DNA from 3 places in the Bacillus sp. CGMCC 1.16607 genome. Region 3 is predicted to be linked to each of the others. Evidence: riboswitches for the same ligand, from Rfam matches in the RefSeq annotation. Region 3 holds a riboswitch; each other region holds the start of a gene.
What was found. Region 3 has a riboswitch for lysine ahead of ACFSO7_RS15165 (transporter substrate-binding domain-containing protein). Riboswitches for the same ligand answer to the same signal wherever they lie in the genome.
Positions count from the first base shown of each region.

Region 1: another riboswitch for lysine. It lies ahead of ACFSO7_RS20095 (aspartate kinase); the one in region 3 lies ahead of ACFSO7_RS15165 (transporter substrate-binding domain-containing protein).
Region 2: another riboswitch for lysine. It lies ahead of ACFSO7_RS03130 (amino acid permease); the one in region 3 lies ahead of ACFSO7_RS15165 (transporter substrate-binding domain-containing protein).

Region 1 is NZ_JBHUJX010000025.1:713,308-723,331, reverse strand. Features, by position in the region: gene ACFSO7_RS20115 (electron transfer flavoprotein subunit beta/FixA family protein) at 1-121, shown strand, start outside; gene ACFSO7_RS20110 (electron transfer flavoprotein subunit alpha/FixB family protein) at 159-1,136, shown strand; gene trxA (thioredoxin) at 1,299-1,613, shown strand; gene uvrC (excinuclease ABC subunit UvrC) at 1,737-3,509, shown strand; lysine riboswitch at 3,578-3,756, shown strand; gene ACFSO7_RS20095 (aspartate kinase) at 3,869-5,098, shown strand; gene ACFSO7_RS20090 (YslB family protein) at 5,145-5,600, opposite strand; gene ACFSO7_RS20085 (succinate dehydrogenase cytochrome b558 subunit) at 5,992-6,600, shown strand; gene sdhA (succinate dehydrogenase flavoprotein subunit) at 6,654-8,411, shown strand; gene sdhB (succinate dehydrogenase iron-sulfur subunit) at 8,417-9,178, shown strand; gene ACFSO7_RS20070 (acyl-CoA thioesterase) at 9,344-9,808, shown strand; gene gerE (spore germination transcription factor GerE) at 9,957-10,024, shown strand, end outside.
Region 2 is NZ_JBHUJX010000008.1:61,363-71,386, reverse strand. Features, by position in the region: gene ACFSO7_RS03160 (cytidine deaminase) at 1-8, opposite strand, end outside; gene deoC (deoxyribose-phosphate aldolase) at 38-712, opposite strand; gene ACFSO7_RS03150 (DNA-binding transcriptional repressor DeoR) at 775-1,734, opposite strand; gene ACFSO7_RS03145 (MMPL family transporter) at 1,899-4,052, shown strand; gene ACFSO7_RS03140 (hypothetical protein) at 4,125-4,445, opposite strand; gene ACFSO7_RS03135 (Dps family protein) at 4,771-5,217, shown strand; gene ACFSO7_RS03130 (amino acid permease) at 5,272-6,702, opposite strand; lysine riboswitch at 6,811-6,990, opposite strand; gene ACFSO7_RS03125 (GNAT family N-acetyltransferase) at 7,077-7,571, opposite strand; gene ACFSO7_RS03120 (hypothetical protein) at 7,646-7,867, shown strand; gene ACFSO7_RS03115 (DUF6376 family protein) at 7,932-8,378, opposite strand; gene ribH (6,7-dimethyl-8-ribityllumazine synthase) at 8,397-8,861, opposite strand; gene ACFSO7_RS03105 (bifunctional 3,4-dihydroxy-2-butanone-4-phosphate synthase/GTP cyclohydrolase II) at 8,880-10,024, opposite strand, start outside.
Region 3 is NZ_JBHUJX010000022.1:26,019-36,042, reverse strand. Features, by position in the region: gene ACFSO7_RS15185 (ring-cleaving dioxygenase) at 1-930, opposite strand, end outside; gene ACFSO7_RS15180 (zinc ribbon domain-containing protein YjdM) at 1,182-1,523, opposite strand; gene ACFSO7_RS15175 (amino acid ABC transporter ATP-binding protein) at 1,762-2,496, opposite strand; gene ACFSO7_RS15170 (amino acid ABC transporter permease) at 2,517-3,260, opposite strand; gene ACFSO7_RS15165 (transporter substrate-binding domain-containing protein) at 3,320-4,165, opposite strand; lysine riboswitch at 4,267-4,451, opposite strand; gene ACFSO7_RS15160 (hypothetical protein) at 4,898-5,329, shown strand; gene ACFSO7_RS15155 (YxcD family protein) at 5,317-5,604, shown strand; gene ACFSO7_RS15150 (hypothetical protein) at 5,706-5,849, opposite strand; gene pepV (dipeptidase PepV) at 6,072-7,469, shown strand; gene ACFSO7_RS15140 (glutaredoxin family protein) at 7,759-8,001, shown strand; gene ACFSO7_RS15135 (hypothetical protein) at 8,281-8,835, opposite strand; gene ACFSO7_RS15130 (DUF805 domain-containing protein) at 8,999-9,349, shown strand; gene ACFSO7_RS15125 (DEAD/DEAH box helicase) at 9,469-10,024, shown strand, end outside.

The DNA of each region.
Region 1 (10,024 bases), on a different contig from region 3:
TAAAACCATCGAAATTTATTTACCAGCTCAAAAAGAAGCAGGAAAAGTATTAACTGGTGATTTAGGCGACCAAGTGAAAGAATTAGTTCAACTTCTTCATACTGAAGCAAAAGTAGTTTAATAAATTCATAATTTTAATGCACAGGAGGGTTTCATAAATGGCTAGAAAAGTTTTAGTATTAGGTGAAGTACGCGATGGCTCACTTCGTAATGTTTCATTTGAAGCTGTAGCAGCAGGGAAAGCAGTTTCAGAAGGCGGAGAAGTAGTTGGAGTTTTAATAGGTGAGTCTGTAAATGCGTTAGGACAAGAATTAATTCACTTCGGTGCGGATCGCGTTGTCGTCGTCGAAAGTGAAAAATTGAAATCGTATACATCTGACGGCTTTGCCCAAGCTTTATTAGCAGTAATGGAGTCAGAAAAACCAGAGGGTTTAATTCTAGGACATACAGCTTTAGGTAAAGATTTAGCACCGAAAGTTGCTGCAAAATTAGAAGCAGGATTAATTTCCGATGTGACAGCTATTGAAGTGGCTGGTGGAAATGTTGTCTTTACTCGCCCAATTTATTCAGGAAAAGCATTTGAAAAGAAAATCTTTACTGACAGTTTAATTTTTGCGACGATTCGTCCAAATAATATTGCGCCTTTAGCAAAAGATGAATCAAAAACTGGTGAAGTTTCCTCTGTTTCTGTAGATGTTAAAGACTTACGTACAATCATCAAAGAAATTGTACGCAAAACATCAGAAGGCGTTGATTTATCCGAAGCAAAAGTAGTTATTGCTGGTGGACGTGGTGTGAAAAGCGAAGACGGCTTTGAACCATTGAAAGAACTTGCTAACGTACTTGGTGGTGCAGTTGGTGCTTCTCGTGGAGCTTGTGATGCTGAATACTGTGACTACTCTTTACAAATTGGTCAAACAGGTAAAGTTGTCACTCCTGATCTTTATATTGCATGTGGTATCTCTGGTGCAATTCAGCATTTAGCTGGAATGTCCAACTCAAAAGTAATCGTTGCGATTAATAAAGATCCAGAAGCAAATATCTTCAAAGTAGCTGACTATGGGATCGTTGGAGACTTATTTGAAGTCGTTCCAATGTTAACTGAAGAGTTTAAAAAATTAAAGGTAAATGCTTAATTAATAAAATGACTGATCATTTGATCAGTCATTTTTATTTCGTGTGAATAGTGATAGGTTTCTGAGGGAATTTTACATAAGAAGCAAATTATTAGCATGATTTGTTATTGAATGATATACTGACGTTAGTATTTTCAGTATTATTTAGGAGGCATTTCTATTATGGCAATTACAAATGTAACAGATCAAAATTTCTCTACTGAAACAAATTCTGGCGTTGTTTTAGTAGATTTCTGGGCACCATGGTGCGGACCTTGTAAAATGATCGCTCCTGTTTTAGAAGAACTTGATTCTGAAATGAGCGATAAAGTAAAAATCGTTAAACTTGATGTCGATGATAACCAAGAAACAGCTGGTAAATATGGCGTCATGAGCATTCCAACCTTACTTGTTTTTAAAGACGGAGAAGTAGTCGATAAAGTAGTTGGCTTCCAACCAAAAGAAGCATTAGAAAACTTATTAAATAAGCATTTATAAGATAAAAGCCTAAGTAAACATTCGTTTACTTAGGCTTTTATTATGCTTTATCCATGGTTTATCACTTTAATAATATATACGGTAAAGGTATAATAAGAAAGAAAAATGAGGGGGTGGTCAGATATGAATGAAAATATTAAAAATAAATTGAGCTTACTTCCTGACCAGCCTGGTTGCTACTTAATGAAAGACCGACAGGGTACAATCATTTACGTTGGAAAAGCAAAAATTTTAAAAAATCGAGTTCGCTCTTATTTCACCGGTTCACATGATGGAAAAACATTAAGACTTGTGGGTGAGATTGAGGATTTTGAATATATCGTTACATCGTCCAATATAGAAGCCTTATTACTTGAAATTAATTTAATAAAAATGCATGACCCTAAATATAATGTCATGTTAAAGGATGACAAAAGTTATCCTTTTATTAAACTGACAGCGGAAAGACACCCAAGGTTGATCACAGTTAGACAAGTAAAAAAAGATAAAGGTAAATATTTTGGCCCATACCCTAATGTGCAATCTGCAAATGAGACGAAAAAGCTATTAGACCGAATTTATCCTTTACGAAAATGCAGCACCCTCCCTGACCGCGTATGTCTTTACTATCATATGGGACAATGCTTAGCACCATGTGTGAAAGAAGTTAGTGAATCAGACTATAAGAATCTTACCGATGAAATTACTCGTTTTTTAAACGGTGGATATAAGGATATTAAAAAAGAATTGACAGAAAAAATGAATGGAGCTGCGGAAGAACTTGATTTCGAACGGGCAAAGGATTATCGCGATAAAATTATTCATATTGAAGCAACGATGGAAAAGCAAAAAATTACTATGAATGATTTCACAGATCGTGATGTTTTTGGCTATTCAGTGGATAAAGGTTGGATGTGTGTTCAAGTATTCTTTGTAAGACAAGGTAAATTAATTGAGCGGGATGTCTCCCTATTTCCCATCTATAACGAGCCTGAAGAGGAAATGCTTTCTTTTTTAGGACAATTTTACACAAAAGCAAATCATTTTAAACCAAAGGAAATTCTTATCCCTCATTCATTAGAAGCAGAAATCATAGAGGAAATTCTGCAAGTAAAAGTCATTCAGCCTAAAATTGGTCCGAAAAAGGACCTGGTCAAACTTGCTGAAAAAAATGCTGGGATAGCCTTAAAAGAAAAATTCTCATTAATAGAAAAAGACGAGGACCGCACGATTAAAGCAGTTGAAAATTTAGGTGCCGCGCTAGGGATATATACTCCACATCGAATCGAAACCTTTGATAATTCCAATATACAAGGAACAAATCCTGTTTCAGCAATGGTGGTTTTTATTGACGGAAAACCCGAAAAGAGAGAATATCGTAAATATAAAATTAAAACGGTTCAAGGTCCAGATGATTATGAATCAATGCGGGAAGTGGTTCGAAGAAGGTATACTCGAGTATTGCAAGATCATTTACCACTACCTGATTTAATTATCATTGATGGTGGGAAAGGTCATATTGAAACCGTTAGGGATGTACTTGAGAATGAGCTTGGTTTAGATATTCCATTAGCTGGTCTTGCTAAAGATGAGAAGCATCGAACTTCTCAGCTTTTATATGGAAATCCATTAGAAACAATTCCGTTAGGTCGAACGAGCCAAGAATTCTATCTTTTACAAAGGATACAAGACGAGGTTCATCGCTTTGCCATTACCTTTCATCGACAAATTCGTGGCAAAGGAGCTTTTCAATCATTATTGGATGAAATCGGGGGAATTGGTGAAAAAAGAAAAAAGGCTCTTCTCAAGCATTTTGGATCTGTAAAAAAAATGAAGGAAGCAGAATTAGAGGATTTTACTTCCATTGGCATTCCGACAAATGTAGCGGCTGAGCTAATGAAAAAATTGCAAGAATAAGGTTGTACGCGAAATGCCCATATGCTATAATAAGTGGAAATTTAATTATCAAAAAATTTAATTTAATAAGTGATGGTAGAGGTGCGAGCCTTAATAGTAAAAGTTTGGAGAAGTCCTGAGCTTCTGTGAAAAACTTTGAAAGGATTGCTCGCCGAAGTGAAGGGAAACTCAGTATTTTCTTTGCTGGTCCTGCGTTTAAGAAATGTAGGATTGTCAAGATGAATGATCTTGGAGAGCTATCTCACATTGTGGCGCGTAATTTTATTTACGTTTATAAAGCAATGAGAGACTAACTCTTATTGCTTTTTTTTATTTTAGGAAAATATATAGAAAACATATTGTTGAAAGTAGGGGAAGTTGTGGGCTTAATTGTTCAAAAATTTGGTGGAACATCCGTAGGTAGTGCTGAAAGAATAATGAATGTTGCTGAACGCGTTTTGGAAGAAAAAAATAATGGAAATGATGTGGTTGTCGTTGTTTCTGCAATGGGAAAAACAACAGATCAATTAGTATCTTTAGCGAAGGAACTGTCTTCAAATCCGTCTAAGCGAGAAATGGATATGCTTCTTTCGACCGGTGAACAGGTGACGATCTCATTGCTAGCTATGGCGCTCGCAGAAAAAGGAGTAAGTGCCATTTCTTATACTGGTTGGCAAGCTGGAATTTTGACTGAAAATATTCATAGTAATGCTCGAATTACTAACATAAATCCAGAAGCTATTAAGAAGCAATTTTCGCAAGGACATGTAGTTGTTGTAGCAGGTTTTCAAGGAGTAACAGATTCTGGAGAAATAACAACTTTAGGGCGTGGTGGTTCCGATACAACAGCTGTGGCATTAGCGGCAGCACTTCATGCCGATAAATGTGATATTTATACAGATGTAACGGGAGTGTACACGACTGATCCACGTTATGTGAAAGAAGCGAGAAAATTACTATCAGTTTCATATGATGAAATGCTCGAGCTAGCCAATTTAGGAGCAGGAGTTTTACATCCAAGAGCAGTTGAATTTGCTAAAAATTATCAAATTCCATTAGAAGTTCGATCAAGTATGGAAAAACAATCAGGGACCATCATAGAGGAGGAAGCAAGTATGGAACAAAATTTAGTCGTACGCGGAGTGGCGTTTGAAGATGAAATAACTCGAGTAACGGTGTTGGGGTTGCCTAATTCATTAACAAGCCTTTCTACGATTTTTACTACCCTTGCAGCAAATCATATCAATGTGGATATCATTATTCAGAGTACAATTGAGCTGGAAACAACAAATTTATCGTTTTCCATTAAAACTGAAGATCTAGAAAAGACTTTACAAGTTTTAGAAAAAAATAAAGAGACATTAAAATTCGAACGAATTGAAAGTGAAATTCAATTAGCAAAGGTTTCCATTGTTGGATCAGGGATGATTTCCAATCCAGGAGTAGCAGCTGAAATGTTCGATGCATTAGCAAAAAATCAGATTCAAGTAAAAATGGTCAGTACATCAGAAATTAAAGTATCAACAGTAGTAGAAGAAAAGTATATGCTTGAGGCTGTAAAAGTTTTACATGAAACGTTTGAGCTTGCTGGGAATAAAGTGAAGGCTTAAAATAAAAAGCTTCCAATGTGTCTTTATCACATTGGAAGCATTTTATTTACATTTCTGTAGTATCCTTTCGATCCCATCTTACAGTGAATTCAACGGTTCCAGCCTTTTTATGTACCTGTTCGAAGGCTTCAGTTATCATACCATTTTGTGTTTCTATTTGTTGAGCCAAAAAGCCCGCTTCGATTTTGTAATGTGTCTCTTTATTCGATTGAAATCGATAGATGATGAGAGGACTTGTTAGTTCGAAAAAAATGTCGTTTTTTGTCTCTTTTTTAATCGATAATTGCCCCCAGCCTGCTTTTTCAAAAAAGGCGATAATTTCTGTAATGCTTTGTAATGGATAAGAACGCGCAAGATTTTTTCCTGACCAATATAATATATCGGGTGCATCTTTACCGAGTATATTTGTTAACAGTTCCTCACGAACAAGATCATATCCGAACGAAGGTATAGTGATATCTTCCATCTCTACTTCGGGTTCTGGACTACGGAATTTCCTCAAAATATGTCTCCCCCTCTTTCTATTATTCTATTATAATCAAATTTCCCCTATTTTTATCAAAAAAATGAATGGAAATTTGTTCGACATTTATATCATTTTTATTATGAGCAAAAAAAATTATGATTGTATGGGGAAATTATTAAATAGCAAAATAAATGTTAATATAAAATTACCTATTATTTAAATATTCAGAGTATTATAAAAACTATTTTCAGAAAATAATAATTGTACACGTTTTCTTGACGCTCTAAGATGTTGGGAGTAAAATGAACATGTCACATAATTGTAAGAAAAGTGTCGAATTTTTTTCACAGTGATGAAGGGTTTCTCATTCCATTAATAGGGGGAAAATGGGAAGAATTTATCTTTTAAAATTTAAGGGGGGTACATGATGGCAGGTAATCGAGAGTTTTTCAATCGCAGATTGCACTCATTACTAGGGGTAATACCAGTTGGTCTATTTCTAATGCAGCATATGGTTGTCAACCATTTTGCTACTGGAGGGGAAGAGTCCTTTAACAAAGCTGCAAGATTTATGGAGCATCTTCCATTTCGTTATGTGTTAGAAACATTAGTTATTTTTTTACCTTTACTTTTCCATGCAATCTACGGACTTTATATCGCTTTTACTGCTAAAAACAATGCAAGTCGCTATGGATTCTTTAGAAACTGGATGTTCTTACTACAACGTGTATCAGGGGTTATTACATTAATCTTTATTACATGGCATGTATGGGAAACTCGTGTAGCTGCTGCATTTGGTTCAGAAGTTAACTTTCAAATGATGGAAAATATTTTATCCAATCCATTTATGTTTTGGTTCTATGTTGTTGGTGTGATTTCAACGACTTTCCACTTTGCAAATGGTCTTTGGTCTTTCATGGTAAGCTGGGGCATTACCGTAACACCACGTTCACAAGTCATTTCTACATATGTGACGATCGTGATTTTTATTGCCACTTCCATTGCATTTGTTCGTACACTTTTAGCATTTATCTAATTCGAAAAACTATTGAAATTTGAAAGATTTACGAAAAAAGGGAGTGAGTCACGATGAGTAAAGGTAAAGTAATAGTTGTCGGTGGCGGACTAGCTGGTTTAATGGCAACAATTAAGGTTGCAGAAGCCGGTACACCGGTAGATTTATTCTCATTAGTTCCTGTTAAACGTTCTCACTCTGTTTGTGCCCAAGGTGGTATTAACGGAGCTGTAAATACAAAAGGGGAAGGCGATTCTCCTTGGATCCATTTTGATGATACGATTTATGGTGGTGACTTTTTAGCAAACCAACCACCGGTAAAGGCAATGGCAGAAGCGGCACCAGGAATTATCCACTTATTTGACCGTATGGGTGTAATGTTTAATCGTACACCTGAAGGTTTACTAGATTTCCGTCGCTTTGGTGGTACACAGCATCATCGTACGGCATTTGCTGGTGCTACAACAGGACAGCAATTATTATATGCATTGGACGAACAAGTTCGACGCCATGAAGTAGCTGGGCTTGTAACGAAATATGAAGGCTGGGAGTTTTTGGGAACTGTTATCGATGACGAAGGTATTTGCCGTGGAGTTGTTGTTCAAAACCTAAAAACGATGGAAATAAAATCATTTGCAGCAGATGCGGTAATCTTGGCATCTGGTGGACCTGGGATTATTTTTGGAAAAACAACGAATTCTGTTATTAATACTGGATCTGCAGCGGCAATTGCTTATCAACAAGGTGTTTATTATGCAAATGGGGAGTTTATTCAAATTCACCCAACTGCGATTCCAGGAGACGATAAACTTCGCCTAATGAGTGAATCTGCTCGTGGTGAAGGTGGTCGTATTTGGACTTATAAAGAAGGTAAACCGTGGTATTTCCTTGAAGAAAAATATCCTGCATACGGAAATCTTGTTCCACGTGATATTGCTACACGTGAAATTTTTGATGTGTGTGTAGAGCAAAAACTCGGTATTAACGGCGAAAACATGGTATACCTTGATCTATCTCATAAAGATCCACATGAACTTGATATTAAGCTTGGTGGAATTATTGAAATTTATGAGAAGTTCACTGGTGAAGATCCACGTAAGCTTCCGATGAAAATATTCCCAGCTGTACACTATTCAATGGGTGGACTATGGGTAGATTACGACCAAATGACAAATATTCCAGGTTTATTTGCTGCTGGTGAGTGTGATTATTCTCAACATGGTGCAAACCGTTTAGGTGCTAATTCACTTCTATCAGCTATTTATGGTGGAATGGTTTCAGGACCAAATGCAGTTAGATACATTAATGGACTAGAGAAGAGTGTAGACTCTCTTTCTTCTACTTTGTTTGATAATGCTGTGAAACAAGAAGAAGAAAAATGGAATAAAATTATGTCTATGAATGGAACTGAAAATGCTTACGTTATTCATAAAGAACTTGGGGAATGGATGACAGACAATGTAACAGTTGTTCGTTTTAACGATAAGCTTTTAAAAACAGATGAAAAGTTACAAGAGTTATTACAGCGCTATGAAAACATCAATATTAACGATACAGCTAAGTGGAGTAATCAAGGGGCAAGCTTTACTCGTCAATTACAAAATATGCTTCAATTGGCTCGTGTTATTACTATTGGTGCATATAACCGTAATGAAAGCCGTGGTGCACATTACAAACCTGAATTCCCTGATCGTAATGATGAGGATTTCCTAAAAACAACAATGGCTAAGTTTGTGGATGCAAAATCAGCACCAGCTTTCCATTATGAAGAAGTGGATACTTCGTTAATTCAACCGCGTAAGCGTGATTATTCGAAGAAGAAAGGGGAGTAAGGAACATGTCTGAACAAAAAATGGTAAAATTTATTATTTCAAGACAAGACAGTCCTGATTCAGCTCCTTATACGGAAGAATTTGAACTGCCTTATCGCCCAAATATGAACGTCATTTCCGCCCTAATGGAAATTCGACGTAACCCAACAAATGCCCAAGGTAAAGATACTACACCTATCACTTGGGATATGAACTGTCTTGAAGAAGTTTGTGGAGCTTGCTCCATGATAATTAACGGCAAACCACGCCAATCTTGTTCAGCTCTTGTGGATCAGTTAGAACAACCAATTCGTTTAGAGCCTATGAGAACTTTCCCAGTTGTACGTGATCTTCAAGTGGACCGAAGCCGTATGTTTGACTCATTGAAAAAGGTTAAAGCATGGATTCCTATTGACGGAACTTATGACTTAGGACCTGGACCGCGTATGCCTGAAACAAAACGCCAATGGGCATATGAGTTATCTAAGTGTATGACGTGTGGTGTTTGCTTAGAAGCATGTCCGAATGTGAACAGTAAATCTGATTTCATTGGACCAGCACCATTATCACAAGTGCGCTTATTTAATGCTCATCCAACTGGTGAAATGAACAAAGCAGAACGTCTTCAATCGATTATGGGAGACGGCGGACTTGCAAACTGTGGTAACTCACAAAACTGCGTACAATCTTGTCCTAAAGGTATTCCTTTAACAACATCGATCGCAGCGCTAAACCGCGACACAACATTCCAAGCATTCAAAAACTTCTTCGGAAGCGATCAAATATAATAAAGAAAAGCCTCTTTCTATCGTAGAAAGAGGTTTTCTTTATCACTTTAAAGCGTCGGGGGTCAGTCCCCCGACGCTTTAAAGTGATAAAATGTGTTTCGTTCTTCCAAGTATTGTTTTATAATTAAAGAATGAATATTCATTCATTTCTAAGGAGGGAATACGATGAGCAAAATTTCTTATATAGAAAATATGGAAGAATGGGCAAAAGAATTTCATTTCTTTCATCCGATAAAGGTACGTTTTTCAGAAACAGATATGTTTGGACATGTAAACAATACGGTTCCTTTCGCATATTTTGAAGAAGCTAGAATTGAATTCTTTAAAAGTAAAGGATTTATGCAGGAATGGGTTAAGCCAGAAAACGAAACGATACCTGTAGTTGCCGACCTTCAATGTGATTATTTAGCTCAAGTGTACTTTGGGGAATCCTTAAAGATTTACGTTAAAGCACACAGAGTCGGTTCCTCATCTGTAGATTTACATTATATGGGCCAGAAATTGAACGGAAGCATTTCGTTTGTAGGAAGAGGGACAATGGTTCAAATGTCAAAGAAAAAAGGAAAAGGTAGTCCATGGACAGATGAAATGAAGCAATTATTGCTTCAAAATGACACGATTAAAGCTTGACTAATACAATCGCACATTTTTTAATAATATTTATTCTTCTTTATACAATTGTAGTCACTACAACCCTTCTCTTCACATAAGATATGGTGACTAAATATATACCCATCCCACGGTTCAAAGCTGGCGAAGGCAAGGAGGGTTACAATACTTGAAGGAGAATGAATATAATCACAAGCCATTACTCACAAAAAGAGAAAGAGAAGTATTCGAACTGTT
Region 2 (10,024 bases), on a different contig from region 3:
TCTTCCATCGATTTCACCCTCCTAAGAAGTTAACTTCTTAATATGAACTATTAGAAGTTTCACCTTTCACAATAGAGACTCCTGAACTAGCTCCGATGCGCGTTGCACCCGCTTCTATTAATGCCAATGTGTCCTCACGATTTCTAACTCCACCTGATGCTTTTACTCCTAGTGTAGGACCAACCGTTTTTCTCATTAATGCAATATCAGCAACAGTAGCTCCACCTGTAGAAAATCCTGTTGAAGTTTTTACAAAATCAGTACCGGCCTTTACAGCGATTTGGCAAGCTCTTTCTTTTTCTTCATCAGTTAACAATGAAGTTTCAATAATTACCTTTGTAAGAGCTTTTCCTTTTGCTGCATCCACAACCGCACGAATATCTCTTTCGACTAATTCATCATTCCTATCTTTTAGTGCACCAATATTTATTACCATATCGACTTCAGTTGCACCATTTTCGATGGCATTGCTCGTTTCGAATGCTTTTACCTCAGGTGTATTTGCCCCTAACGGGAAACCGATAACAGTACATACTTTTACTTCTGGAGTATCTTTTAATAATTCAGAAGCTGTTTTAACCCAAGTTGGATTAACGCAAACGGATGCAAACTTATATTCCTTTGCTTCCTCTACTAATTTTAAAATTTCCTCTTTTGTCGTATTCGCCTTTAAAGCTGTATGATCAATCATGTTTGCAATATTAGTTGTCATTATTTATCTATCCTTTCCATTTAAATGCTTTTATGTAGTTTTCACAAAAAATTGAGAGAAAATTAGTAAACAGCAACATTTTCTTTATCTAGCAAAAAACGCGCCGTAAACTGATCGGTCACTAACACATTGGCATACCCGCCTTTTAATGCCCCATAAATACCTTCTATTTTATGAGCACCACCAGCGATTAATATCGATTGATCTTTCTTTTTCAGTTCCTCTAAATCAATGCCCAATGTTCGGTCATTAAGATGGGGATTGCAGACATTTCCATCTTTATCAAAGAATCGTGAACATATATCTCCAACTGCACAACTGAATAAAGATTTTATGTCTTCATCGGTAAAATACCCTAGTTGAAACAGAAGTGATTCTTTTTTTACTGGTCCTATTGTAAATAAGGCAATATTCGCTTGCTTCCCTAAATCTAGGATTTTTCGAATATGACGATCAGCTTCCATTGCTTTTTTTACAACGATTTGATCGACAATTGCTGGCAAAGGTAAGTGATGAGGTGTCGTATTAAGCGCTTTTCCAAATAAATAGAGAATTTCTGAAGCGTATGTATTCGTTTCAGCATGTGAGACACCACCTTTTAGTTGAACTACCTTTACATCACGGACAAATTTTTGCTTCAATTCTATCGCAACATGATATAGTGTAGTTCCCCACGTAACCCCGATAATATCTTCATCTTGAACGATATTATTTATATAGCTGGCAGCTTTTTCCCCTAAATAATTTTTAATAATTTGATCTTCATATTGGGGGATGGAAGCCACAAGTGCTTCTTTTAATTGAAATGTTTCTTCTAACTGTAATGCTAACTTTTTTACATCTTCAGCTGGATCCTTAATTTTTATTTGGACAATACCTTCGCTTTTCGCTTGCTGCAAAAGGCGAGATACAGTTGGTCTAGAAACACCTAATAATTTTGCTATTTCGCTTTGATTGTAATCAAGTAAATAAAAAAGCTTCGCTGCTTCAATCACTTTATTGATCTTCGTATCTCGCTCCACCATCATCACCTTCAAAGATATTATGAAAACTTAATTCTATTTTAACTCTTTCGTGAAATTTTGTAAAATGAGGGTTTTACATTTGTAAATTCGTATTTGAAAAAGGGATGAAGTGCATAATAAGATGGATTACTTGCCTATTTTAAGTTGATAAGGAGACTTGTATGGTGAAAATATTTCATCGTGGAATCTTTCATTACCGATATTTGCTCGCTATCATTTGGGCTTTTCTCATTATCGGTTTTGGCTTTTTTGCCATTAAACTACCGGATGTATTAAGTGGCAACGGTTTTGAATATGAAGGCACTTATAAACAGACGAATAATCTATTAAAGAAGGAGTTTGGCCAAGGAAACATTCCTGTCATTATCCTGTTTGAGAGAAAGACATTATCATTTGAAAGCTGGAAAAAATCGATTGAGGATTATTTTGTAAAAACAAAACATCTTTCCCATCTTCAAAAACAAATTTCTCCCCTCCAATTCTCGAATATGATGAAAGAGGACGTTGCTTTCGGGATCTTACTTTTTAAAGAGTTAAATGAGAATGATTTAAAACCGATCTTAAAAAAATTAAAAAAAATCACGGCTCAAAATAATATGGGCAAGATATCCGTCACTGGTGAGCCAATCATGGTTGAAGATTTAAATCAAGCTAGCCAAGAGGATTTAGCAAAAGCCGAGATGATTGGCTTACCAATCGCTTTGATTGTTTTAATATTAGCTTTTGGCGGTTTAGTTGCTGCGAGCATCCCTTTAATCATTGGTGTAAGTTCCATTTTCGTTAGTATGGGAATTGTTTATTTTTTTCATCACTTTGTAGACTTAAGTATTTTTATTTTGAATATTGTTCCAATGATTGGTTTAGCCTTAAGTATTGATTTTGCTCTTCTCTTCATTAACCGATATAAAGAAGAAATCCAATCAACTTCTCTTGATGATGCCCTAATCACCACTTTACGTACTGCTGGTCGTTCGATTATTTTCTCAGGTATCTGTGTATTTATAGGTTTGTCTGGGCTTTTGTTTATCCAAATCGATATTTTTCAAAATGTCGCGATCGGCGGAATGATTGTTGTATTCGTTTCCATTTTATCATCCTTAACATTATTACCAATGATGTTGTATTTTTTAGGAAGAAAAATACATGCATTACCATTATTAAAGATAAAAGGGCGAGATGAAAAGGTTTGGAATGGCTTCGCCAAATTAGTGATGCGCTATCCGATTATTATTACCATGGTATCGTTGGCCGCTCTGTTGGCATGCCTAATACCGATTCAGGATATTCGACTAGCGATACCAGGAATGGATTCTTTACCACCTCATTATGAATCTAGAATTGCATTCGAGAAATATAAGAAGCATTTTATTCCTAAAGGTCGTGAAGAAAAAAATGAACTAATAATGGTAATAGAAACCGAGGATGAAATTACCACTGAAAAGCATTTTGAACATGCAACTCATTTTATAAAAAGTATTCAAAAAGATCCAATGGTTACGTTTATCGAATCACCCTTTTCCATTTCAAAAGTAGAGAATGCTAAGATTTTTTTTCAAATGTGGCAAAATGATCCGAAATTCAGAGGGAATTTCCAAACTTTAATAAGTAAAAACAAAATGCTTTTGAAAGTTTACTTAAATGAGAAAAAAAGCGATGCTGATACTCGTAAATGGGTAAATAAATGGGAGGACAAAGACACTTTCTTCCGTATGTATTTAGGTGGGCAAGTAAAGTTTGAACAAGAAATCTTTGATGAAATATATATAAAAACTCCTTACGGGTTATTATTCATTCTTGCCTCCACCCTATTGATTTTGACCGTTGCTTTTCGATCGGTTCTTATTCCCATTAAAGCTGTATTTATGAATATGCTAAGTTTAGGAGCTACATTTGGCATTGTCGTTTGGATTTTTCAATACGGTCATTTTCATCTTGAACCCGTTTCAATCGGATTAATTTTACCCGTATTTGTGTTCAGTCTTGTATTCGGATTATCAATGGATTATGAAGTGTTTCTCATTTCTCGAATTCATGAGGTTTATTTAGAAACAAAAGATAATAGTTACGCAACAGTTAAAGGTTTAACTTCCACTAGTAAAATTATTACGTCGGCTGCAGCAATTATGATTGTTATTACCGGGGCTTTTTCCTTTACAGGAGTGATGCCAATTAAACAAATTGGCATCGGAATCGCCATTGCTATTTTTATCGATGCAACGATTGTTAGACTCCTTCTTGTACCTGCATTAATGAAGCTTTTAGGTGATTGGAATTGGTGGTTTTTCAGGACGAATCATAACAAAAATGAAACTTAATTAATGCGAATTTATAAAAGGGAGTTTTTTGATAAAACTCCCTTTATTTCTTTAAAAAAAATTTCCATTATTTCAGGAAATATAAGTTATAATCACTTTTTGAGGCATATCACTTTCATTGTAAACATCCTTTTTGATACGTTCACATGAAGGCATTTGAAATGAGAAATCTTGTATTTGCTCTGGGATAATGCCATCCTGCTTAAGCTTGTTAAATACTATTTGCATAGCTTCATCAGTTTTCATACATTCTTCTAGTCCTTCTATTTTAAAACATTCTACACAAGTTTCAACAATATTATCATTAATTTTTTCCTGGATAAAAACCAATTTCGCACCTGTAATTTGCTCTACTTCACTATTTTCTAACTCAATAATAGTCGTCATATTCATCTCGAAACACCTCCATGTTTTATAAATCTATTATAAAAAATATTTAAACCCTATACTGATTAACAGATTAAAGTTCAAATATTCTTCAAAGGTTTGTGACAAGTTTCTGTCATAAATGAAAGCGCGTCAGTTCTCCATCGCTTTAAAGCGATGGGGGACTGACCCCCATCACGTTAATACACTAAAGTTTTTTTGAATTTTTTATGTCTTTTTGTCGTTGTTGAGAGGTTTTATCTCATTTTGTGGAAGATATAGTTTGTTTAATAAATCCCTTATTAGGAAAAATAATAATTGGGAATACCTATGAAGGAATGGAGGAATTGTCGTGGATAATCAATTAACTAATATCATTAACAAGCAAATTGCCAACTGGTCAGTGTTATTCATTAAGCTTCACAATTATCATTGGTATGTAAAAGGTAATCAGTTCTTTACCTTGCATACTAAATTCGAAGAGTTTTATAACGAAGCTAGCCTACATATCGATGAACTTGCAGAAAGACTACTAGCCATTGGTGGTAAGCCCGTTGCAACGATGAAAGACTGTCTTAATATGGCATCAATCCAAGAAGCTTCAGGAAGTGAATCCGCAGAAGAAATGGTTCAATCGGTTTCAAATGATTTTTCTCTTCTCGTAAAAGAATTAAAAGAAGGTATGTCTATTGCTGATGAAGCTAATGATGAAATTACTAGTGATATGCTATTGGCCATTCATTCCAGCTTAGAAAAACATGTTTGGATGTTGAAAGCTTTTTTAGGAAAAACAGTATAAAAAAATGAGACTAGCCAACTTAAACTGAGCTTAAGAAGGTTAGTCTCTTTTTAATTAAGCAGGTATTTTTTCCGTAGATGCCTTTTTCATCTTCGGCTTCCCTAACACTTGTTTATAGAAAACGATTCCGCTTCCTAGCAAAATTACTCCAAAAAGAAATGTTTTTAGATCAGAAGTACCTGCAATAATGACCCAGATCGAATATGTGGTAGCAAGAGCTGCGATAACCCCATCCATCCAGCGTTCTTTCATCATATTGGCATACGTATCCCCAGTAATGACTAGCTTCAACTGGAAGAGAGATGCAATAAGATAAGGTACTAAATAAGACAATGTAGCAATATAAATAACAAAATCAAATGCAGCTGAAATCGAACTTGATATCGTCGAAAAAATAAATAATTGAGCTAATCCATTGCTTATGACTAATGCAGTAACAGGAAGTCCTTTTTTATTTTCTTTTAGAAATGATCGTAAGAATAAACCTTGTTTTGCTGCCTGATAAGGAATTTCTCCCCCTAACATCACCCATCCAATTGTAGAACCAAGTAAACTAATTAAGCCAACTCCAGCTAAAACCTTACCTCCAATTGGACCTAATACGGTATCAATTGCATCAATTAGTGGTTTTTCTGAATGAACAAGAACGTCTTGACTTAACATCCCCATCACCAAAGTACTAATTCCAATATAAATGGTAAGGGTAATCAGAAGTCCTAGAACCGTAGCCCGTTTTACATCGATTTTTTTCTTTGCTCTTGCAGCAAAAATCATAGCTGATTCTACTCCACAAAAAGCCCAAAGAGTGGCTACTGCCGCATTATTTATTTGTCCAAACAATCCAATTGTATGCCCTACCTCATCTGCTCTTGGTGCCACAAATGGAAGTAAATTTGCTTTATTAAAGGCGAATAATCCTACCAAAATAAATAAAAAGAAACCAATAACTTTTGTTGCAGTTGCTAAAAAATTTAATTTTCCAGCATGCTCAAGCCCCCGCAATATAATAAAATGTGTACCCCAAAGTAAAATGGTACAAACGACGAATGTTAAAGCATTTCCAACTTTCATTGTAAAAGAACCTAAGCTAAAAAGCTCTGCTTGACTTGTCATTACAGGAAAAAATGTCGATAAATATCCAGCGAAAGTCGTAATAATAGCTACATTGCCCGCAAAAGTACCAATCCAATATCCCCACGAAGCCATAAATCCTGAAAGAATCGATGCTTTCGAATCTTTCTTAAAAAGCTCTTTTGCATAAATCTGCGGTCCACCAGATAAATTAGGTTTTCTGATAGCTAAATTTCCAAAAACAAGAGCAATCATTAGAACTCCCGCTCCAGTTAAAACCCAGGCTCCCATTACGCCTGCAGGGCTGGCTGCTTCTGTTAATGAACGCGGTAACATAAAGATCCCTGACCCTACCATATTACCGATAACCAACGCTGTTAAAACCCAAAATCCAAGCTTGTTGTTTTGGCTCATTTGTACACTCCTCACTTATCCTTTTATATACTTAAAACGTGATAATCTTCATTTTTAAACAACAAAAAACACACCTGAATACGGTGTGTTTACAATACCGCATCAGTCCAAATGGATAGTTCATCATAGCTAAACACTATGACAGTCCTGCACCTATTCGATACAGTCCCAGCTACCATAACTAGAGTAATTATGGCGCTTCGGCGACGTTTCCTTTCAATTAACCTCTATCGGGTACTCTCACCCTTAGTCAATTTACTATTAAAAATCGCGACCTCTACCTCATCTTTTAGCTGATGAGGGAATAATTATTTTGAAATTATTTATTACGTTAGTAAGCATACATTCTGAAAAGTGAACTGTCAAAGGTAATATTATACTAAACCACTGTATTTCGTTTTAATGCCATAATGCAATATGTATTGCGGACCAATCTTCCCTACCCTTCGTTCTCCACGATCGATAAATCCAACATTATCGTACAATTTTTTTGCCCCAATATTTTTCATATTCACTGCAAGAACGATTTCGTCAAATTGAGGGAAGTTTTCCTTTACAAAGCTCGGTAATTGCTCCATCGCTAATTTTCCATATCCTTTCCCTTGATGCTTATAATTAATAGATAAAGCCCGAAGGAGAATAGCATTTGGATTTTTTGAAAATGAAGAAATCTCCTCACCGTAATGAAGGATAAAAAAACCGACAACATCATCCTCATCTAGTATGACTATTGGGAAACGATCTTTATCCTTAACTGAAATTTCTAACACGTCTACTGGTAGACCTGTAAATTGATGCTGTTCACTTGGCAAACTAAACTCAAATAATTGAGCTCTGAATCTTTCTTCATAAAAAGCTAGGCAAACCATTAAAAATCCCTTCTTTCCATCAATATTCATAACAAATGGTCTTTATTGACATTCTAATACATGGAGGTGAAAATGTGGATAAAAAAAACTCAATGCCCGATTTTGATAGCTTAGATGACCGTATTATTGCTGAACAACCTAACCAACCAATGCTTGTTATTAAAACTAATTTAGACCCTAAAGATCCAACGGAAAATAATCCTTATTTTACAAGCAATAACCATACAAATAAAAAAGCTTTTCAAAATTATTTCGATAATAGAACTCCTGACAGCGGTAATTTAGAAAATCCATGACAAAAAAAACGTTTGGAGCTTAATCCAAACGTTTTTTCATGTTCATGCAATCCGAATTTAAAAATTATTGACCTAGATTTTTTATTTGATCAATGATGCTTGAAATGTCTTGTACGCTTTGAAATAGTTCTGTATTTTCAAGAACAGCAGGATCAAGTTTGCCATCCTTTATATTACTTAAATAAACGTCAATACCTTGAGCAATAATATTATTTTTATCCACAATCTGTTGGTGCAAGTCTGCTGCCATTTCAGGTACTTCCAGTCCATTAAACGAATCCATTTCTACCTTCATCTCTTGAAGCAATGTCTGCAGTTTATCAGCTGCTTGCTGATCTTTCACAGCTTGTTGGGCAAGAGAAGGTGCCTCATTGGCAAAAGCTGTTGCTTTACCAAAGTAGTCTGTTGCATCTTTTACATATGTAATCGTACTTTTCGCATCATTTAATAATGAACAACCGCTTAGAAGGATCAATAGACTAGCAGCAAAAATCACCAAACTCTTTTTCATATCAAAACCTCCTTTTGATTAAAATGCTTTGTATAAATTCGCCATTTCGATGGCATTTACTGCCGATTCCCAGCCTTTATTTCCTGCTTTCGTTCCCGCTCTTTCAATTGCTTGTTCGATGGAATCAGTTGTTAACACTCCGAAGATGACAGGAATGCCGGTATTTAAAGCTGTTGAAGCCACACCTTTAGCCGTTTCATTACAAACAAAATCAAAATGTGGTGTCGAGCCTCTAATAACGGTTCCAAGTGTAATTACTGCATCATAATTATTGCTTTTTGCCATTTTTTGAGCAATCAAAGGGATTTCAAATGCACCAGGAACCCAAGCGATATCCACATCTTCCTCATTTACACCATGTCTTTTTAATGCATCCTGTGCCCCGCTTAATAACTTACTAGTAATAAATTCATTAAATCGACCAACAACGATACCAATCTTTAAGCCTGTTCCTACTAAATGGCCTTCATAAATTTTACTCATTTAAAAATCCTCCTATTGTTAAAAATGAAGCATATGCCCTAATTTTTTATATTTTGTTTTCAAATAATTTTCGTTTTCATCTCTTGCTTCCATTTGAATAGGAACTCGTTCAACAACTTCCAATTCATAACCTTTTAATCCTGTAATCTTTCTAGGATTATTTGTAAGAAGCTTCATTTTTTTAATTCCAAGATCTTTTAATATTTGCGCGCCTATGCCATAATCTCTCAGATCTGCTGCAAAGCCTAATTTCTCATTTGCTTCAACAGTATCAAGACCCTCTTCTTGAAGTTTATAAGCCTTCATCTTATTAATCAGTCCGATCCCACGGCCTTCTTGGCGCATATACAACAGCACACCCGAACCTTCCTTCTCAATTTGTTTTAAGGCAGCATGAAGCTGAGGCCCACAATCACAGCGATATGATCCAAAAACATCCCCAGTCAAACATTCTGAATGTACTCTAACTAAAACAGGCTCATCTGATTTAATCTCACCCAGAATTAAAGCAACATGCTCTTTATTATCAATGACATTAGAATAACCCACAGCTTTAAAATCTCCATATTCTGTCGGTAATTTGATTTCAATTTCACGATTTACTAACTTATCTTTTCGATTTCTGTATTCGATTAAATCCTTGATTGTAATCATTTTTAACTTGTGCTGATCGGCAATTTTTCTGAGTTCTGGTACTCGCGCCATTGTACCGTCCTCATTCATTATTTCACAAATAACTCCAGCTGGCTTTGAACCGCATAGCTTAGCTAAATCAATTGCTGCTTCTGTATGCCCTGCCCTTCTAAGAACCCCACCTTTTTTTGCCACTAACGGGAAGATATGTCCTGGTCTTTTAAAGTCAACCCCCTTTGAATCAGGATTAAGCATTTGTAAAATCGTGGCAGAGCGTTCGAACGCTGAGATTCCTGTTGTCGATGATTTATGGTCAATACTCACAGTAAAAGCTGTCCCATGTGGATCAGTGTTTTGCGCAACCATATTATTCAGTTCAAGCTTTTGCGCTAACTCCTCCTCAATTGGTACACATATTAATCCTCTTCCATAAGTAGCCATAAAATTGATAACTTCAGGCTTGGCTTTTTCAGCTAATGCAATAAAATCCCCTTCATTTTCTCGGTCCTCATCATCGCAAACGATGACTA
Region 3 (10,024 bases):
AACTAATTTTTCAATTTGCTCCCGCTTTGGTTCCAAAAATGGCGGTAAAGATAATTTTTCTCCAAGTGTTTCATATGGTTCATCGCCCATAAATCCAGGGCCATCTGTTGCAAACTCAAATAAAATATGTGGAGCTACTCTTGAATATAATGATCCGAAAAAGAAGCGGTCCACAAAACCTGATGTTTGGAAACCGAAGTTTCGCAAATGTTTATCCCATTCATCAATAACAGTACGATCTTCTACGCGGAATGCAGCATGGTGAACAGTTCCAAAGCCTTGTCTTGATTGTGGTAGGCTTGCATTATATTCGACAACGACTTGCGCCCCATTTCCTCCTTCACCAACCTCAAATAGATGGAAATCTCCTTCTTGAGCAATTTCTTTAAATAATAAGACTTTTTCCATCATTTCTTTAAAATAATCAAAATTGGCTACACGAACAAAAATTGGTCCTAAACCGGTAATCGCATATTCTAAAGGAATTGGCCCCTTTTGCCATGGTGTACCTGAAGCAACCCCTTTATTATTTTCATCTGAAATTAATTGATACTGTTGATCATCAAAATCTACAAACGAAATTGTCTTTTTACCAAATTGCTCGATTATTCCTGTATGTTTCACTTCTAAGCGATCAAATCGTTTTGCCCAATAATCGATGGCTGTATCATTCGGGACACGAAATGATGTTTTGGAAATTTCATTTGTTCCGTGTACACCTTTTGGAATCCCAGGGAAATCAAAGAACGTCATATCCGTGCCTGCACTCCCTGTATCATCTGCGAAAAATAAGTGATATGTTTTAATATCATCCTGGTTCACGGTTTTCTTCACTAATCTCATACCTAAAACATAAGTGAAAAATTCATAATTTTTTTCTGCGCTACTTGTTATGGCCGTCACATGATGTATTCCTTTTAATCCATTCATTAATATTCCTCCGCTTTTTAAAAATTCTATTAGAGTTACTTCTATTTTTCCAAAAATACGAGTAAACAACGCATATAAATTTTTTATCTCTAAATTGAATATCTTTAATTCGAGATAAATTTACCACGAAGTTTATCAACTGTCAACTTCCTTAAAACTGATTTTTTACCAAAAGTGAACCTTGTAAACGTTTAAAAATAAAAAGAAAGACATTTATCACAGAAATTCCCATAACGAATGTCTTCCATTTTTTATACTTTTTTTACAAATTCAGACTTCAATTTCATGGCTCCAAAACCATCAATTTTGCAATCTATGTCATGGTCTCCATCAACCAAGCGGATATTTTTTACTTTTGTACCTATTTTTAAAACATCAGAACTGCCTTTAACTTTAAGGTCTTTGATTACGGTTACTGTATCACCATCATTTAAGACATTTCCATTGGCATCTTTAATGATCTTTTGATCTTCTTGATTTTCTGTCACAGATTCTAGATTCCATTCGTGGGCACATTCTGGACAGACAAAAAGACTTCCATCTTCATATGTATATTCTGACTGACATTTTGGGCAATTAGGTAGTTGAGACATTTTCATTTTTCCTCCATTCTATAAGAAAAGCGGAAGCGCCTTGATTAGCCCCGACAAGCAAATGCTTCGCCAGCCGGAAAGTCGTTCTTTGACTTTTTGGCTGGCGAACATTTGACCTCGAGGGGCTAGGCGCTGGAGCTGGACATTTTTCGAAGTTCGAAAATATTATGCTTTCTTTTCTTTTATGCTTATATACTGTCATAGTATTCTTAGATTGACAACCCTTGTTACAAAGATGTTATTTTAACGTACGCTTTAAAAATTCCTTCGTTCGCTCTTGTGTTGGATGGTTAAAAATTTGCTCGGCACTTCCTTCTTCTGCGATGACTCCCTTATCCATAAAGACCACACGATCCGATACTTCTCTTGCAAATTCCATTTCATGCGTAACAATTAACATCGTTAAACCCGTTTCAGCTAGTTCCTTCATCACTTTCAAAACTTCTCCAACCATTTCAGGATCAAGAGCCGATGTTGGTTCATCAAATAACATGACATCTGGTTCCATTGAAAGGGCTCGGGCAATGGCTACTCGTTGTTTTTGACCGCCCGATAATTGTTTTGGCTTGGCGTTTATATATTGATCCATCCCAACGACTTTCAAATATTTCATCGCTACTTTTTCTGCTTCTTCTTTGGATCGCTTTAACACTTTTACTTGCCCAACGACACAATTGTTTAAGACATTGTGATTGTTAAATAAGTTAAATTGTTGGAAAACCATCCCTAAGTTCGTACGATAAGCGTGAATATCGTGCTTATCATCCAAAATATTTTCACCATGATAAATAATTTGACCGCCACTTGGTTTTTCTAAAAGATTAATACAACGAAGGAGAGTCGATTTACCAGATCCAGAGGAACCAATGATACAGACAACTTCTCCCTTATTGACTGAAAAATCAATGTCTTTTAATACTTCATGCGTTCCATAGGATTTGTTCAAATGTTGAATATCAATGACTTTTTCCAAATGTGTTCCTCCTTCGCAATTTATTCTTTAGTTGGCGTTACTTGCCCATGACTTCCAATCATGCTATAACTTTCTGGTCCATCCAGTTTTCTTTCAAAATAACGTAGAATTATTGTTACTGTAAACGTCATAATGAAATACAATACACACGCAACAAAGAATGGCTCAAAATACTTGAAACTGATTCCTGCCACTGTTTTTGTTTGAAAATAAAGTTCCGTCACCCCAATGACATTAAGTACGGACGTGTCTTTAATATTGATGATAAATTGATTTCCTGTCGCCGGTAATATATTGCGGACTACTTGTGGCAATACAACATGAAGCATCGTTTGAATATGATTCATACCGATCGCCTGAGCCGCTTCAAATTGTCCTTTATCAATGGAGATGACTCCACCTCGCACAATTTCAGCCATATAAGCACCAGTATTGATCGAAACGATGATGATCGCTGCCAAGGTTCGGTCCATATCTAAACCAAAAGCTAATGCAGAACCATAAAAAATAACCATAGCCTGAACAATCATTGGTGTTCCTCGGAAAAATTCGATATACATCGTAAGAATGATATTGATCACTTTTAGAAATATTCTCTTAGCCTTTCGCTCGGGCACGGGAATGGTACGAATCACCCCTGCAACTAATCCTATCAGTGCGCCAATAATCGTAGCAATGATAGAGATAAAAAGTGTCATCCCTGCTCCACGAAGGAACATCGGCCAGTTGCTTGAAATCATTGATACAATATAATCGATGCTCATACTAATCCTCCCTTTAAAATTAATAACCGACTGCAAAAGAAGCAGCCGGTATCATTTTATTATTCTGCTGCTGGCTGATTTTTGATAGCCGTATCCATAATACTTGTACGGTCTTCCTCTGTGATGTTTGCTAAAATTTCATTAATTTTTTCAGTTAGTTCACTATCCTTTTTAAGACCTACAGCAATGGCTGTATCATCTTCTGATGTGCTAAATCCATCTGTAAATTCAACCATAGCGAAGTTGCCATTTGCTGCTGAAGCACTCACCGCTTCCGGACGTTCTGTTACGTAGCCATCAATAATTCCTGATTCAAGTGCTACTCGCATTGCTGGGAAATTATCCATTGCCGGCTGTTGTTTTACACCTTCAATTTGTTCAATTACTGAGTAGTGGAATGTATTTAATTGAGCTGTTATTTTAGCCCCTTTGAAATCTTGAATCGAAGTAGCTCCTTCATACGCGCCACCCTTTTTCACTACCATAACTAGATTAGATTTATAATAGTTGTCAGAAAAATCAATTGTCTTTTTACGTTCTGCTGTCGGTGACATCCCTGCTATAATGGCATCGATTTTACCAGAAGTTAATGCTGGTACAAGACCATCCCATTCTGTTTTCACGATCACTAATTCTTTTCCTAAACCATCAGCAATCTTTTTAGCGATTTCTACATCGTAACCGCCAGCATATTCCGCATTGCCATCAATTTTCACTCCACCATTGGAATCATCCATTTGCGTCCAGTTAAATGGAGCATAGCCCGCTTCAAGACCTACTTTAAAAGTTTCTTTTTCCGATGATGATCCTGATGACGACTTGGAACTCCCACTTGTCCCACATCCAGCTAATAAAACGATAACTGATAGTACTAAAATAGTTATTAATGATGATATCTTTCTCATTTTTGTCTCTCCTCTAGTAATTTTTTAAATAAACAAAAAACGACCTGAGATAAACTCAGGTCGCTACATTTATAGTTGCCCTAAAGTCCTCTTCTTTCCCATAATGAGATAGCACAACTCAAGTAAACTGGGGGTTTACCTGAGACAGTCCTGCAGTTCTTAACTGCAGACCCAGCAAGTAATACTCGAGAATATTACTAACTTCGGCGACATTTCCTTCTCTATAGCATCATCGTTTCTCGGAACTCCACTAAAGACTATTAAATATCGCGCCTCTACCTCACCGCAAAAGTGAGGTCTATTAAATTATATGTTCAGACTACATCATCCATTGGAATCTGTCAACCTAGCAAATTTAGGTAAAAGAGTTACTTGATCGTTTTTTAAAAGTTGAAATTAGACGTAAATTATATTAGAATATACCTATCGTTGATAAAATGATAAACGATGATTTATAAACTTAATACTCCAAAGGGGAGTAGCTAACAGTTATGTCGTCAATACGTGATGAGTACATCACCGGCTTAACTGGCAACTTGATGTTGTTTGCGAGACCTTTGCCAATATGGTGAAGGGATGATAGTATTTATTTAACCTTTACCATTTATGGTAAAGGTTTTTTTGATTTATAAGGGAGGGGCACAGCAATCTAATCATTTGCAGATTCCATCAAAGTTAGAGAAAATGAAACATTAATCTTTAAAAATAACACTAAAATATGGAGGAAATAAAATGAAAAAAATAATCGCAGCCTTACTTACGACTTCTTTACTCTTCTCACCAGTTGGAAATATTGTGTTTCAAGACCACACATACAGCGTAGAGGCTAAAGGATATAAGTCAGGTAAAAAAAGTTTTAACACTAATCGTTCTAACACTAATACAAATTCGTTTTTCCAAAAGAAGCAAAACAACACGACTACCAACAAGTCAGCTACTACTTATAAAAAACGTTCAGGCGGCTTTATGAAAGGTATGATGGTCGGTGGACTAGCTGGATTATTGTTTGGTAGTATGTTTGCAAACATGGGATTCCTAGGGTCCATACTTGGCTTCATGATTAATGTGATCGGGATTATTATTTTAATCGCTGTTATTCGTAAAATATTTAACTTATATATGTTTAAAAAGAGAACAGAGGAAAATAACCAATGGAGAAGATAATTCTACCTGAACAGGATATTATTAACGCCATTTGCGTGTATATTGCTCGCAAAAAGCAAATAAAGCCTGAAGAAGTCGAAGTAGAACTTATGTATGACGATGATTATGGATTTTCTGCGGAGGTTTATGTAGACGACCGAAAACAGGTACTCATTACAGCAAATATTATTGAAGCACTACGTTTATGGTTGGATGAATATTTGAACAGAGACCCTTATGTGGGGATTAACCTCGTATTGGATGATGAAGAAGGCATCATCGCCGTGACGAATTGATTGTAGTAGGAAAGTTAGATCATATCCGATTTAAAGAAGCGAACAGGCTAAACTGTTCGCTTCTTTAAATTTCTGGCTTAATCATTTCATTTTGAAGATCTCTAAAGGATATCCCATCCACACATGCCACCTTCATTGCAATTACGATCATTAGTCGGTTCAGAGCCATTATTTATAATCACATTCGCTAACACTTCCGGATCATCACCTAATTGAAGAACTTTTCGAATATTTGCTTCACTCATAAGGTCCTTCCTCAAGTTGAATTGAATAAAGTAGGTTACGAACGGTATTGGCTTTTTCAGTTGAATACATACCATTTTAAGGAATAATTTAACTTGTTTTAATTAGGTTAATCACTAGTTAATTAGTTAACCAATTAACTTTTCAAATCTAGTAAATTATAGTAAATATGTTGATATACATCTTGCAAGAAATGAAATCTAAAAACTTAAGGAGGAATTATTTTGAATTGGAAGGAAGAAGTTCAAATAAGAAAGCAAAAGTTACTAGAGGATCTGTCACATTTACTTTCGATTAAAAGTGTGAAAGATTTATCATCAATGTCGGAATCGGCTCCTATGGGAGTAAATATTAAAGAAGCTTTAGATTTTATGCTTCACACCGCAGAAAAGGATGGGTTTCGAACAAGGAATATTGAAGGCTATGTAGGATTTGCGGAAATTGGTCCGCTTGATGCACCACATTATATTTCCGTGCTTTGTCATTTAGATGTCGTTCCTGTAACTGGTGAATGGGAATCCGAACCTTTTACACCAACAGTCAGAGACGGCAAATTATTCGCACGTGGAGCCATTGATGATAAAGGTCCAACGATTGCCGCTTACTACGCTCTTAAAATTATTAAAGAAAACGAATTATCGCTAAAGCATCGTGTAAGAATTATCTTTGGCACCGATGAAGAGAGCGGCATGACCTGCATGAAGAAATACGTTCAAGTCGAGCCCAAACCTTTTACAGGATTTGCTCCAGATGCTGAGTTTCCTATTATTCATGCTGAAAAAGGACAAATCAATGCGGTCGTTCGATTAAAAAAGGAATACCATTCAAGCGGAAATTATGAACTAGTATCTTTCTATTCTGGGGAAAAAGGAAATATGGTACCTGACCATGCAGAATGCTTACTCCGTGGAAATGGCCTTAACCAATTAGAAGAGAAATTTTCTTCCTATTGTAAAGAGGAAAACTTTGCTTATTCCACGAAACAAACAGAAAATGGCTTACGTTTAACCTTAAAAGGTAGGTCTGCCCATGGAATGGAGCCTTATAAAGGAATCAATGCAGGAGCAAAGCTTGCCACATTTTTAGTAGGAGAAGTATCAGGGAATTCGTATGTACAATTCATTTCAGATCGAATTGCAGAAGATCCATTTGGGGAAAAGTTGAACATCGCATTTTCTGATGATATTACAGGTCCACTTACCGTAAACGCAGGAGTATTTCGCTATGTTTCGAACGAAGACGCCTACTTAACGTTAAATATTCGCTGTCCAGTTGAAACACCATATTTAAGAACGATTGAAAAATTAGGTGAAGTAGTGAAGGAATATGGTTTTGAAATCGATGAAGTAAGAGAAAAGAAACCACATTATGTTGAATCAGATCAGCCTATCATTCGTGTACTTCAAGAGGCGTACGAGCAAGAAACTGGTGAACAAGCGCATCTATTAACGACAGGTGGAGCTACCTATGCTCAATTCATTGAAAATGGTGTCGCTTATGGAGCTGTCTTCCCTGGGAAAGAAAATACAGCACATCAAATCAATGAATATGTGGAATTAGAAGATTTGTATAGAGCAACCGCCATTTACGCAAGGGCGATTTATCAGCTTGCTAATATTTAATGATGAGGCGGAAAAAACAAGTGCAGCTGGCACTTGCTTTTTTAAAAGAATGTGAAGGCTCTTTAGCGATTCACTAAAGCCAATTCGATAAATTTTCATATCCTTTTCAGCTATTCTATATCATCAAACTAATATCTTCCCATCAAATTTTATTGCTTGCTTTAAAACGGATATCATACTTAATTTTGAAAAGCACTTTTGAAAATAATACGATCTTAAAACGGATTCTTGGAAAAAACAGTTGTGTTAGTGGTACAATTATCTAAAAAAAGTAACAGGAGGAATGAAGATGAAAAAAGTCATTATTTACACTCAAGAAACATGTCCCCCGTGCCATGCGGAAAAATTGTGGTTAAAAGAAAATGGCATCGAATTTGAGGATCGAGATATTCGCAAAAATGATCAATATATGCACGAGCTCATTGCATTAGGTGCCTCTGCAACACCAGCAACAATAATTAAAGACGATCAAAGTGAAGAGGTTATTCTAGGATTTGATCAAGAAAAGATCGCTGAAATTCTAGGAATTTAAAGATTGGGAAAAGCTTGCACTAATTTGCGCAAGCTTTTTTTATTTTTTGAGCCTTACATGGATTTAGTGGACAATTTTGGATTTATTGCATAGTTTTTTAGTTCTAACAGGGAAGTTTTAGTTCCTATTGGACAAATTGCGCCATCTATCGGACGATTACAGCCGGATATCGAACAGTTTAAGTGTTCTATCGGACAAGTTCACAATTCTATTGGACTTGTTCATAAATTTAGTTTCTACCAGAAAGATCTTTAACACCATTCACGTGGTTCTATTACTCTAGCGGTATTTTATAATCAGAAAAATAAGCAACCCAAACAATATAATGTTCTGGAGTAAATAATTAACAAGAAGTTTTTTCTTATCATCACCGATCATATAAAGACTAACTTGCTTCTCATATTGAACTGTAGGGTTCATTTGTTGAATTTCAATCAATAGTTCTGTCATTTCACTTCTTCGGAACCAATATAGAGGAATTTTTGCAAATACTTGTCGATTTTGGCTCCCGTTCCCAAAAAAGGCTAATCTGTAATTACTATTAAATTGAGATGGACCTTCCAAATCAACTTCCTTCAATTGATTAAATGGAATTTGGATTCCCCTTTTGAAAAAACCATTAAAAACTAGCGAATTTTCATTCACTTCAAGCGAAACTACTAAATAGTTAATTATTTTAAAGGCAAAAAATCCAACAACTAATATGAGGATGACACTTAGTTGAACCTCAGGTAAAAAATTATGGGTCAGTAACCCGAATGCGATTCCATATGCAGCCACTATACAAAAAATTCTTACATACGTTAAAAGCGGGACTTTGATAACTTTGTTCATGATGAAAATCCTTTCAGTTAAATTAATGATTACTATAACTATATATCCTAGGACTTTATAAGGAAAGTAAATTTATCTCGCATAAATTATATGCATGAGGTGTAAATATTAGGAGATAATACTCGCTACAAGTGTAATTAATCAATTACAAGGGGTGATATCTATGCACTGGTATTTAAAAGTACTGAAGAACTATGTTGGCTTTAGTGGAAGAGCAAGACGTATGGAATACTGGATGTTTGTATTATTTAACCTGATCATTTCCTTTATTCTTGGATTTCTAGAAGGAATGCTCGATTGGCCTCCTTTACTAAGCGGCCTGTATTCTTTAGCTGTATTGCTTCCTTCTCTTGCCGTTGGTGTTCGAAGGCTGCATGATACAGGGCGAAGTGGTTGGTGGCTCCTTATTTCTTTAATTCCTTTTGTCGGATGGATCATTATCATTATTTTTATGTTCTTGGATAGCGATCCAGGAGCTAATGAATACGGTCCAAACCCGAAAAATTATAACTAAATCATTTCAAGGTTCCTGCATCCATTTGGTTGAAGGGACCTTTTTTCAATCTTAGAACTTTGCTATTCTTGTTAGAACCTTTATAATTTAAGGAAAGTTCTTTGGAAGGAGCAATCAAACTGAATATCAAATTAAATCATAAGATCATTCAAGATTTGTGTGGTACAGTCTCCTTCAAAAGAGGAGACTCTTTTTATCGAACGAATAAGGTTCTTTTCAACCATTATAGTCCTGATCGTTGTGAGGCAACGGTTATTGCTGCAGAAGATTTCCAAGTCACAATTGAAAAAGATGAGAACAGAAATCTTCTAACGACATGCAGTTGCCCAAGGCTTGCGTCCTTTCAAAAGGAATGTCAACATATTGCCGCTGTTTTAATTGCCATTTATGAACATCAACGTCAAGGAACGGTTCCAAATGGTTTGAAAATAAATAATCAAACACTTGCAGATGGATTGCTAAATCTCTTTAGTGATAAACAAAAACGATCCAGTAGCCATCAACTTCATTTTGAAAATAGAGAAGTTCTTGATGTCGAGTTTATTTTTCAACCTGTATTAATTGAAAATGATCAGTATCTCTTTGGAGTAGAGTTGAGAATTGGCTCATTTAAGGTAGAAACTATTCGAGACTTTCTTGAACATGTGAAGGAAGGAATGCCAAGAATCCTTTCAC